2 regions of the Ferribacterium limneticum genome follow, and region 1 is predicted to be linked to the other one. Evidence: riboswitches for the same ligand, from Rfam matches in the RefSeq annotation. Region 1 holds a riboswitch; the other holds the start of a gene.
What was found. Region 1 has a riboswitch for S-adenosylhomocysteine ahead of ahcY (adenosylhomocysteinase). Riboswitches for the same ligand answer to the same signal wherever they lie in the genome.

Region 1 (6,032 bases):
TCGTCGTACAAGCGCTCATGGCCGTAGCGCTGTTCGAGCATAAAATCGATCTGTTCCTGGGTGATGATGCCAGGATAGGTCGCCTGCCAGATTTCGCGAGCGAGGGCCGCGATTGCCGGCACATCGGGCGGCGTCACGGGGCGGATTTCCACTTTCAGGCTGCTGTTCATTTATAAAACCTCTGTTCTCCGGGTGGCCGGGTTTTGAAGCGTTTATGCAACCAGAAATACTGCTCCGGCATGCGCAGCACCTGGCTTTCGATAAATTTGTTCATGAATTCGGTATCGGCTTCAACACTCTCGCCGGGAAAATTCTCCCAGGCGGGCATCACTTCGACCTCGTAGCCGTCCGGCACCTGACGGGTAATGCAGGCCACGACGCGAGCGCCGGTCAGGCGAACCAGCCGCGACAGAGCGGGAATCGTTGCTGCCTGAACGCCGAAGAAAGGCACGAAGATCGACTCCTTCGGGCCGAAATCCATGTCCGGCAGGTAATAGAACTGATGTCCGTCCTTCATCGCCTTGACGATCTTGCGCATGCCATCCTGCCGTGACAGCAGTACTGCCTCATTGAATCGCATCCGCCCATCATAAAGCAGCTTGTTCAACACCGGATTCTTCTGGTTGGAAAAGACGCTGCAGCCGACGACGTACATCGAAATACGGGTTGCGCCGGCATCCAGCCCGACAAAATGCGGTGACAGCAGGATCACCGGCCGGCCTTCCGGATCGGTCAGGTGTTCGACACCATGGATACGGATGATGCGCTCCAGTCGTTCCTTCGAGGCCCACCAACCCAGCGTACGATCAAGCACAGCCCGGGCAAAGGAGACGAAATGCCGACGCGCCAGTTCTTCGCGCTCGACTTCACTTTTCTCCGGAAAACACAGACGCAGATTGGTCAGCGCAACACGCCGCCGCTCACGCCCCAAGGCATACAGCAGACGCCCCAAGCCCCAGCCCAAGTCTCGCAAAACCGGCAAGGGCAGCCAATGCAGCAGCCAGAGAAAACCAACGAGGAGGTAGGTAAGGAAGATCTTCAAAGCTCACTCCGCCGGCGGCAATTCAGCGCCACCCGGTCGCTTGTATCGGTTGTAGCCCCACAGGTACTGGGTTGGACATTGACGAATCAAGGCCTCGATTTCGGTATTGATCTGCTGTGCGCGTTCGACGGTCGAACCCGTTAAAGCGGTTTGCGGCGGCTGAAAATGAACACGGTAACCGCGCCCGCCAGGAAGGCGCTCGCCCCAGGTCAGCAGCGAGGCTGCGCCAGTTTCGGTCAGGCGTGCCGCCAGGGTCATGGTGTAGGCATAGCGCCCGAAAAACTTCAGCCAGACGCCTTCGCCGGTCTTGGGCGCCTGGTCCGGCAGCATGCCGACCATCTCGCCCTTCTTCAGCGCCTTGATCAGCGCCCGAACCCCGGACAGATCGGCCGGCGCGAGGTGCAGGTGCTCACGTTTACGCCCCATCAGGATCAACTCCTGAGCCGAGGCCGACTTGGGGGCACGATATAGCACGGTGATGTCGCCAAAAGACGAGAGGTACTGGGCCGTAATCTCGAAACAGCCGAGGTGCGGCGTCAGAAACACGATTCCCTTGCCAGCCTGCCGTGCTGCCGCGACATGTTCCCATCCGACGACCTCGGCGACCAGCGGCACCGCCTCTTCAAGCGGACGCATCCAGATGCGCGCCAGCTCGATCATCTGCTTGCCGGTTTCGGCCGCCACCCGCCCACGCAAGGCCGGGGCTATGCCGGCCTGCGCCAGATTTTCCTGCAGATGACGCCGATAGGTCGGTGAAAGCCAGTAAATCAGGCGGCCGACCCCGCCGCCCAACGCATGCAGCAAGCCCAGCGGCAATAAGGAAAAAACGCGAAAAATAAAAACCATGACGCCCCGGGGGTTGAATCCCCCTGAGAAAAGTTTAATATTATCCGTTCGCCGAGTTAAACAGACAACTTGCGGGGCGACTAATAAATTCTGCTAAAGCGTCACCTGCTCATGGTCCGAAGCTGGTAACGCCGGATCAAAGGACCATTGGAGCATTCCATGAGCGATTACCTCTTCACTTCGGAATCTGTCGGCGAAGGCCATCCCGACAAGGTTGCCGATCAGATTTCCGACGCCATCCTCGACGCCATCCTGGCTCAGGACAAGCATTCCCGCGTTGCCGCCGAGACCCTGTGCAACACCGGCCTAGTCGTGCTGGCCGGTGAAATCACCACCAACGCCAACGTCGACTACATCCAGGTTGCCCGCGACACCATCAAGCGCATCGGCTACGACAACACCGAATATGGCATCGACTACAAGGGCTGCGCCGTGCTCGTCGCCTACGACAAGCAGAGCCCGGACATCGCCCAGGGCGTCAATGCCGCCTACGACGACAACCTCGGCCAGGGCGCCGGCGACCAGGGCCTGATGTTCGGCTACGCTTGTGACGAAACCCCGTCGCTGATGCCGCTGCCGATCTATCTGTCGCACCGCATGGTCGAGCGCCAAGCCATGCTGCGCAAGGATGGCCGCCTGCCGTGGGCCCGCCCGGATGCCAAGTCGCAGGTCACCATCCGCTACGTTGATGGCAAACCGCACTCGATCGATACCGTCGTGCTGTCCACCCAGCATTCGCCGGACATCAGCCTGGAAGACCTGCGCGAAGCCACCATTGAGCAGATCATCAAGCCGGTACTGCCGAAGGAGTTGATCAAGGGCGACATCAAGTATCTGGTCAACCCGACCGGCCGCTTCGTCGTCGGCGGCCCGCAGGGCGACTGCGGCCTGACCGGCCGCAAGATCATCGTCGACACCTACGGCGGTGCCGCACCGCACGGTGGCGGCGCCTTCTCCGGCAAGGATCCCTCCAAGGTAGACCGTTCGGCCGCCTACGCCACCCGCTACGTCGCCAAGAACATCGTTGCCGCCGGCCTCGCCTCGCGCTGCCTGGTCCAGGTTTCCTACGCCATCGGCGTCGCCGAGCCGACTTCGATCATGGTCGAGACCTACGGCACCGGCAAGGTCAACAACGAAACTCTGACTGCACTGGTTCGCAAGCACTTCGACCTGCGTCCGAAGGGCATCGTCAACATGCTCGACCTGCTCCGTCCGATCTACCAGAAGACCGCCGCCTACGGCCACTTCGGCCGCGACGAGCCGGAATTCACCTGGGAAGCCACCGATCGCGCCAATCTGCTGAAGAGCGATGCCGGTCTGTAAACCCTACATTTCTTCGCATTAAACAAGGGGGCGCGCAGCCCCCTTTTTGTTAGAATTGCGAAATATGTTGAAGAAAATCCCAGTCGAAAAACTGACGCTCGGCATGCACCTCCAGGCTTTCTGCGGCGCCTGGCTGGATCATCCGTTCTGGCGGACCAAGTTCGTCCTGACCGATCCAAACGACCTGTGCCTGATCATGGAAAGCTCGATCAGGGAAGTCTGGATCGACGCTTCCAAAGGCACCGACGTAGAAACGGGGGATTTTGCCGGTGCGAAGGAAGTCGTCAGCGCAGAGGAAATTCCCGAACCACCGCCCGTTGTGCAGGAAAAGGCTTCGTTCAACGACGAAGTAAAACGCGCCGCCAAGATTTGCGCCAAAGGCAAGGAAGCCGTCGTTTCGATGTTCCAGGAAGCGCGCATGGGAAGGGCCATTGAGGCCGAAGCCGCCGCGCCGCTGGTCGAGGAAATTTCCAATTCGGTCATGCGCAATCCGGGCGCCCTGATCAGCCTGGCCCGCCTGAAAACGGCGGACGACTATACCTTCATGCATTCGGTGGCCGTCTGCGCCCTGATGATCGCCCTCGCCCGCCAACTCGGCCTCGATGAGCAACAAGTCCGCGATGCCGGAATGGCCGGCCTGTTGCATGACCTTGGCAAGGCGATGATCCCGCTTGAGATATTGAACAAGCCGGGCAAGCTGACCGACGAGGAATTCGATCTGGTCAAGACTCACCCCGCAGAAGGCTACAAGCTTTTGCTGGAGGGTAGCGGCATCAGCGAGATGACCAGGGATGTCTGCCTGCACCACCATGAAAAGGTTGATGGCAGCGGTTACCCCAAGGAACTGAATGGCGAGACCATGAGCCTGTTCGCCAAGATGGGGGCCGTTTGCGACGTTTACGACGCAGTCACCTCCAACCGCCCGTACAAGGCTGGCTGGGATCCGGCCGAGTCGATCAAGCGAATGGCCGAATGGAAGGGGCATTTCGACCCCGCCGTTTTTCAGGCCTTCGTTAAAAGTTTGGGAATCTATCCAATTGGCTCACTGGTTCGCCTCGCCTCGGGCAAACTCGGCGTCGTCGTCGAACAGGGCGAGCAATCGCTGCTCAAACCAAAGATCAAAGTATTCTTTTCGACCAAATCGCAGGCCTATATCAAGCCGGAACTCATCGACATTGCCCGCAGCCCCGAGAAAATTGCCGGTCGCGAAGATGCCGCCAAGTGGGGCATCAAGGATGTCGACCGCTATTGGGCTGGCGACAAGGTCTGAAAAGACATTTATAATCCGCAACCTACCGAGGGGCGCTGCAGGAGATTCCTCCCAGGCTCGGTTTAAAACGGCGCTCACTGATCAACCCTGCCGGGCGCAGGGGGCCGCCGGTGAGCAACAACGCCGTTATTCCCCTCCCCGTCACAGTTATTTAGGAGCTTACTGTGGCTGAATTCAAAGACTACGTCATTGCCGATCTTTCCCTTGCCGACTGGGGTCGCAAGGAAATCCTCATTGCTGAAACCGAAATGCCGGGCCTGATGGCCATTCGCGAAGAATTCGCGAAGACCCAGCCGCTCAAGGGCGCCCGCATCACCGGTTCGCTGCACATGACCATCCAGACCGCCGTGCTGATCGAGACGCTGACCGCGCTCGGCGCCGAAGTCCGCTGGGCCTCGTGCAACATCTTCTCGACCCAGGACCACGCCGCGGCCGCCATTGCCGCGCAGAACATCCCGGTCTTCGCGGTCAAGGGCGAAACTCTGGTCGATTACTGGGATTACACCCACCGCATCTTCGAATGGGCCGACGGCGGCTACTCGAACATGATCCTCGACGACGGCGGCGATGCCACCCTGCTGCTGCACCTCGGCGCCCGTGCCGAGAAGGACATCTCCCTGCTGGCCAAGCCGGGCTCCGAAGAAGAAACCATCCTCTTCGCCGCCATCAAGGCCAAGCTGGCCGTCGATCCGACCTGGTACTCCGTGCGCCTGGCCCAGATCAAGGGCGTCACCGAAGAAACCACCACCGGCGTCCATCGCCTGTACCAGATGCACCAGCGCGGCGAACTCAAGTTCCCGGGCATCAACGTCAATGACTCGGTGACCAAGTCCAAGTTCGACAACCTGTACGGCTGCCGCGAATCGCTGGTCGATGGCATCAAGCGCGCCACCGACGTGATGATCGCCGGCAAGATCGCCGTGATCGCGGGTTACGGCGATGTGGGCAAGGGCTCCGCCCAGGCCATGCGCGCCTTGTCGGCTCAGGTCTGGGTTACCGAAATTGACCCGATCTGCGCCCTGCAGGCTGCCATGGAAGGCTACCGCGTGGTGACCATGGAGTACGCCGCCGACAAGGCCGACATCTTCGTCACCACGACCGGCAACTTCCACGTCATCACCCATGACCACATGGTCGCGATGAAGAACAACGCCATCGTCTGCAACATCGGTCACTTCGACAACGAAATTGACGTCGCTTCGATCGAGAAGTACCAGTGGGAAGAGATCAAGCCGCAAGTCGACCACGTCATCTTCCCGGACGGCAAACGCATCATCCTGCTCGCCAAGGGTCGCCTGGTGAACCTCGGCTGCGGCACAGGCCATCCGTCCTACGTGATGTCTTCCTCCTTTGCCAACCAGACTATCGCTCAGATCGAACTGTGGACCGAGGCCGTCAAGGGTTCCAACAAGTACCCGGTCGGCGTCTACACGCTACCCAAGCACCTCGATGAAAAGGTCGCCCGCCTGCAGCTCAAGACGCTGAATGCCCAGTTGTCCGAGCTGACCGACGAGCAAGCTGCCTACATCAGCGTGCCGAAGGAAGGCCCGT
Region 2 (6,032 bases), 140 kb from region 1:
CCGCCGATCAACAGCGGCTGCTTCATGTTCAGTCGCTGCATTTCGCTGGCGACGTGGGCCATTTCCTCCAGCGAAGGGGTGATCAGGCCGGACAGGCCGATGATGTCCACGCGATGTTCGAGCGCTGCCTTCAGGATGTTGTCGCAACTGACCATGACGCCGAGGTCGACCACGTCGTAGCCGTTGCAGCCGAGCACGACGCCGACGATGTTCTTGCCGATGTCGTGCACGTCGCCCTTGACCGTGGCCATCAGGATCTTGCCTTTGCTGCCCAGCCCGGTGCGGGTCTTTTCTGCCTCAATGTAGGGCAGCAGGTGGGCGACCGCCTGTTTCATGACGCGGGCTGATTTGACGACCTGCGGCAGGAACATCTTGCCGGCGCCGAACAGGTCACCGACATGGTTCATGCCGTTCATCAGCGGGCCTTCGATGACGGAAAGCGGTGGCTTGCCTTCGGCTTCAAGCTGGGCGCGCACTTCCTCGGTGTCGGCGACGACGAAGTCGGTGATGCCCTTGATCAGCGCGTGTTCCAGACGTTTTTCGACCGACTGTTCACGCCAGCTCAGATCGGGGCCGGTGTCCTTGGCCTTGCCTTCCTTGACCGTCTGGGCGAAATCAACCAGCGCTTCCCCGGCGTTCGGGTTGCGGTTGAGCACCACGTCCTCGACCTTCTGGCGCAGCTCCGGCTCCAGATCATCGTAGATGCCGAGCATGCCGGCATTGACGATACCCATGGTCATGCCGTTCTTGATCGCGTGGTAGAGGAAGACGGTGTGGATCGCCTCACGCACCGGGTCGTTGCCGCGGAAGCTGAACGAGACGTTGGAAACACCGCCGGAAATGTGGGCGTGCGGCAGGTTTTGCTTGATCCAGCGGACGGATTCGATGAAATCGACGGCGTAGTTGTCATGCTCCGGGATGCCGGTGGCGATGGCGAAAATGTTCGGGTCGAAGATGATGTCTTCGGCCGGGAAACCGATGCTCAGCAGCAGCTCGTAGGCGCGCTTCGAAATCTCGGTCTTGCGGGCAAAGGTGTCGGCCTGGCCCTTCTCGTCGAAGGCCATGACAATGACCGCAGCACCGTAGCGGCGGGCCAGTTTGGCCTGTTCGATGAACTTGGCTTCGCCTTCCTTCATCGAGATCGAATTGACGATGCCCTTGCCCTGAATGCACTTGAGCCCGGCTTCGATGACTTCCCATTTCGACGAGTCGATCATGATCGGCACGCGCGAAATGTCTGGTTCCGAAGCAATCAGCTTGAGGAACTTGTCCATGGCGGCCAGCGAATCGAGCATCGCCTCGTCCATGTTGATGTCGATGATCTGGGCGCCGTTCTCGACCTGCTGGCGGGCGACGGCCAAGGCATCGTCGAAACGGCCTTCGAGAATCATGCGGGCGAAGGCCTTGGAGCCGGTGACGTTGGTCCGCTCGCCAACGTTTACATAGAGCGAACCGGGCGTGACGTTGAAGGCTTCCAGGCCGGACAGGCGCAGCGCCGGTTCGATGGCGGGGCGCTGACGCGGGGCAACCGAGGCAACACGTTGGGCGATGGCCTTGATGTGCTCCGGCGAAGTGCCGCAGCAGCCGCCGACGATATTGACGATGCCGCTCTTCGCCCAGCTTTCGATTTCGTCGGCCAGCATGTCGGCCGTTTCGTCGTAACCGCCAAAGGCATTCGGCAGGCCGGCATTGGGGTGGGCCGAGACGTAGCAGTCGCAGACTCGGGACAGTTCCTCGACATACTGGCGCAGTTCCTTGGCGCCGAGCGCGCAGTTCAGGCCGAAACTGACCGGCTGGACGTGGCGCAGCGAATTCCAGAAGGCCTCGGCGGTCTGGCCGGACAGGGTGCGGCCGGAAGCGTCGGTAATCGTGCCGGAAATCATCACCGGCCAGCGGCGCTTGGCGATGTCGAAAAACTTTTCGATGGCGAACAGCGCCGCCTTGGCGTTCAGCGTGTCGAACACCGTCTCGACGAGCAGGATGTCGGCGCCGCCTTCAACTAGGCCGGTGATGGCTTCGACGTAGTTGGATACCAGTTCGTCGAAGGTCACATTGCGATAGCCCGGGTCATTGACGTCCGGCGAGATCGACGCGGTGCGGCTGGTCGGGCCGAGCACGCCGGCGACGAAGCGCGGCTTGGCCGGGTTGGCAGTGGTGAACTCGTCACACAATTGGCGGGCCAGCTTGGCGCCTTCGAAATTCAGTTCGTAGACCAGTTCCGACAGGTTGTAGTCGGCCTGCGATACGGCGGTCGAATTGAAGGTACAGGTTTCGAGAATGTCGGCGCCGGCTTCCAGGTACTCGCGGTGGATGCCGCCGATGATGCCGGGCTGCGTCAGCACCAGCAGGTCGTTGTTGCCCTTGAGGTCGTGCGGGTGATCCTTGAAGCGCTCACCCCGGTAATCGCCCTCCTGCAGGCCGTGCCGCTGGATCATGGTGCCCATGGCGCCGTCGAGGACGAGCAGGCGTTGCTGGAGCAGGGAAGAGAGTTCGGCGGTACGGTTGGGCTGCATGGATCACCTCGGCAAAGCGAAATTGCACCGGGGACGCCGCAAATGACAAACGGCGTCGCAAACCGGCTTGATATTTCAGGGTTTGCGAGCGCCGTTGAACATTGCCGAGCCTGGCCCCGTGTATCCATGAAAAAGCATGGAGAGGGTCGCAGCGCTCCTCGGCAGAAGCGTTAGTTTACCGGGGGCGGGTCAGGCTGCCAAGGGCATTGATTTATTTAGCCTTTCACCGCGACGCGCTTGGAGGTCTTCTTGACGCCGCCGTGGCCGGTGTCGAAATGCACCATGAAGTAGGTTTCGTCCATCGGTGGCATGCCCTCGATGCGCCATTCCCAGACCTCCTCGCGCAAGTTGTCGAAGACGACTTTCGAACCCGGCGCGCCGAGCAGGCGGCGGATGTCGTCCTTGCTCATGCCTTCGCGGACCTTGGCGTAGTTGGTGTCATTCAGGACCTGTTCGAGCTTGCTGACGACATGATCCTGGCCGAAAGTGATCATGTAGCAGCTGCTGCCGTTCGGCTGGCGGGCGTATTCCCAGGTTGCCGTGCCGTCATCGTTCCAGTGGATGAAGCCGGGTTCGCCCATGCGGCTACGCACTTCGGCCTGGGTCGTGATCCCGGGTTTGATTTCCTGCAGGTTGAAATAGTCGCAGGCGGGCAGGGCAGCGGCCACGATGGCGGTGGCAGCGGTGGAAATCCAGGCGGGTAGTTTCATGCGGGCTCCAAGGCGAGGCGGCAAGGCAGTTTACGCTTTCCCAAGCTTGCTTTCATAATATCGGACTCCTCTAATTTTCGGATATGCCGATGCAGCACCTCGATCCCCTTGCCGCACACGCTTTCCTGCAGCATGAGCCGCAAGCCGTGTTGGTCGATTGCCGGACGGAAATCGAGCATATGTACGTCGGTCACCCGGCCGGCGCCGAGCATGTCGCGTGGCAGGAGGGGCCGGACTGGGAAATCGATCCGGAATTCGCCGACAAGGTGAGGCGTCTGGTGAGCGCCGACCTGGCGCGGCCGGTGCTGCTTATTTGTCGCAGTGGTCATCGCTCGCTGCATGCCGCAGAAGCGCTTGAGGCAGCGGGTTTTACCAATGTGATCAACGTGCTTGAAGGCTTCGAAGGGCCGCTTGATGATGATTATCATCGTGGCACACTGGGTGGCTGGCGCTTCCGCGGCCTACCTTGGTACCAGTCGTAGCCGCTGGTGAAGCAGGGCGGCGAGGCCGCCGATCAACATCAATCCGGCCATGCCGAGTGAGAGCGTCAGCGTCGAACCCCACAGGGCCGGGGCGATCAGTGCTGCAACCAGCCCATTGAAGCTCGACTGGAAGAAGGTCTGGCAGGAGGCGGCCAGGCCGCGCTGGGCCGGGAATGGATCGAGCGCGAAAATGGTCAGACAGGGCATGGCCAGCGACATGCCCATGGTGTAAACAAAGATTGGCATCACATTCCAAGGCAGGCCGGGCGGCAAGGTCATATTCACGCCCAGGTTGATGGCTGCCGCCGTACCCATGATGGCATAGCCCAGCGCGATGGTTCGCGACAGCGAGAATTTGCCGGCCATTCGCCCCGACAGCCATGAGCCACAGACCAGGCCGCTCATCGCCGGCCCGAACAGCCAGAGGAAGCCGGTTTCGGCGACGCCGAGATGCTGCATCAGGAAGACCGGGGCCGACAGGATGTACAGGAAAAAGCCGCCAAAGTTCATCGACAGCGCGGCGCAGGCGAGCAGGAAGGGCGGCGAGGTCAGTACTTTCCAGTAGGTTTTTCCGAGGTAGCCCGGGCGCAACGACTGGCGTTTTTCCGGGGTCAGGGTTTCCGGCAGCAGCTTCCAGCAGGCGAACCACAGTGCTACGGTCGATAGCACCAGAAAAGCAAATACCGAACGCCAGCCGAATAGCGTTTGCAGCCAGCCGCCGATGACCGGTGCGACGGCCGGGGCCAGGGCGAACATCATGGTGATCTGTGACATCAGGCGCTGGGCCGCCGCGCCGTCGAACAGGTCGCGAACGATGGCCCGGCTGAGCACGATGCCGGCCCCCGCCGTGATGCCCTGCATGGCGCGCCAGAACCACAGTTGCTCGATGCTGGTCGCGATCATGCATCCCGCCGAGGCGATGGCGAACAAACCGAGCGCCACCAGGACGACCTTGCGCCGCCCGAAACGGTCGGCAATCGCCCCATGCCAGAGCGTCATCAGGGCAAATGAAAATAGGTAAACGGAGAGTGTCTGCTGGACCTGAAGCGGGCTGGCGTTCAGCTTTTCGCCGATTTCATGGAAGGACGGCAGGTAGGTGTCGATCGAAAACGGGCCGATTGCCGACATCGATGCAAGCAGCAGGGCGATGCCGCGCGTATCGCGCCGGCTGCTTTCAGCCACGGGCGAAGCGCCGGTACTGGATGGCTTCGGCGATGTGGGGCGCGCGGATGTCGTCGCTGCCGGCCAGATCGGCAATGGTCCGGGCGACTTTCAGGATGCGATGCCAGGCGCGGGCCGACAGATCGAGCTGCGTTGTCGCCTGCTGCAACAGCTTGCTGCCGGTTTCGTCGGGCTGGCAGCTGGCATCGACTTCCTTGGTGCTCAGGCGGGCATTCGGCTTGTGCTGGCGAGCCTGTTGCCGGGCCTGGGCCTGTTCGACACGGGCGCGGACGGTCTCAGACGATTCACCATCGGCCTTGCCGGCGAGGGCGTCGGACGGTAGCGCCGGGACTTCGATGATCAGGTCGATGCGATCGAGGAAGGGCCCGGACAGTTTGCCGCGATAGCGGGCGATCTGGTCCGGTGTGCACCGGCATTTGTTATTGCCGTGTCCCAAAAATCCGCAAGGGCAGGGATTCATTGCGGCAATCAATTGGAATTCGGCCGGAAACTCGGCATGGCGAGCTGCCCGGGCAATATGGATACGGCCAGATTCGAGCGGCTCGCGCAGCGTTTCGAGTACCTTGCGATCGAATTCGGGCAGTTCATCGAGGAAAAGGATGCCCTGATGGGCCAAACTGATTTCGCCGGGTCGAGGCGGATTACCGCCGCCAACGAGGGCCACTGCCGAAGCGGTGTGGTGCGGTTGACGGTAAGGGCGAACGCCGAAGGTTTCTGGTCGAAATTGCCCGACCAGCGACAGGACAGCCGCCGAGGCCTTGGCCGCCTCGCCTTCGAGGGCGGGCATCAGGCCGGGCAAGCGGGCGGCGAGCATCGATTTGCCCGAACCGGGCGGGCCGACCATTAGTAAGGAGTGGTTGCCGGCCGCGGCGATTTCCAGCGCCCGCTTGGCCTGGGTCTGGCCGCGAACCTCGGCGAGGTCGGGAAATTTCGGCCAGTTTTCAGTATTGACCGAGGCAATCGCTGGCGGCAGTGCCTCGCGATCAGCCAGATGGGCACAGACATCAAGCAGCGAACGGGCTGACAGAATGTGAGTCGAGCCGGTCAGCGCGGCTTCCTGGGCGCTGGCTTCGGGCAGGATGAAGGCCTTGCCGTTGTCGCTGGTTTGCAGTGCCATGGCCAGCGCACCGCGAATCGGGCGCAGT

Region 2: another riboswitch for S-adenosylhomocysteine. It lies ahead of metH (methionine synthase); the one in region 1 lies ahead of ahcY (adenosylhomocysteinase).

Annotation. Positions count from the first base shown of each region.
Region 1 is NZ_CP075191.1:201,237-207,268, reverse strand. Features, by position in the region: gene KI617_RS01010 (GNAT family N-acetyltransferase) at 1-170, opposite strand, end outside; gene KI617_RS01005 (lysophospholipid acyltransferase family protein) at 167-1,042, opposite strand; gene KI617_RS01000 (lysophospholipid acyltransferase family protein) at 1,046-1,888, opposite strand; gene metK (methionine adenosyltransferase) at 2,048-3,211, shown strand; gene KI617_RS00990 (HD-GYP domain-containing protein) at 3,276-4,481, shown strand; S-adenosyl-L-homocysteine riboswitch at 4,503-4,564, shown strand; gene ahcY (adenosylhomocysteinase) at 4,646-6,032, shown strand, end outside.
Region 2 is NZ_CP075191.1:59,695-65,726, forward strand. Features, by position in the region: gene metH (methionine synthase) at 1-2,513, opposite strand, end outside; S-adenosyl-L-homocysteine riboswitch at 2,593-2,679, opposite strand; gene bamE (outer membrane protein assembly factor BamE domain-containing protein) at 2,729-3,223, opposite strand; gene KI617_RS00265 (rhodanese-like domain-containing protein) at 3,313-3,705, shown strand; gene KI617_RS00270 (multidrug effflux MFS transporter) at 3,685-4,887, opposite strand; gene KI617_RS00275 (YifB family Mg chelatase-like AAA ATPase) at 4,880-6,032, opposite strand, start outside.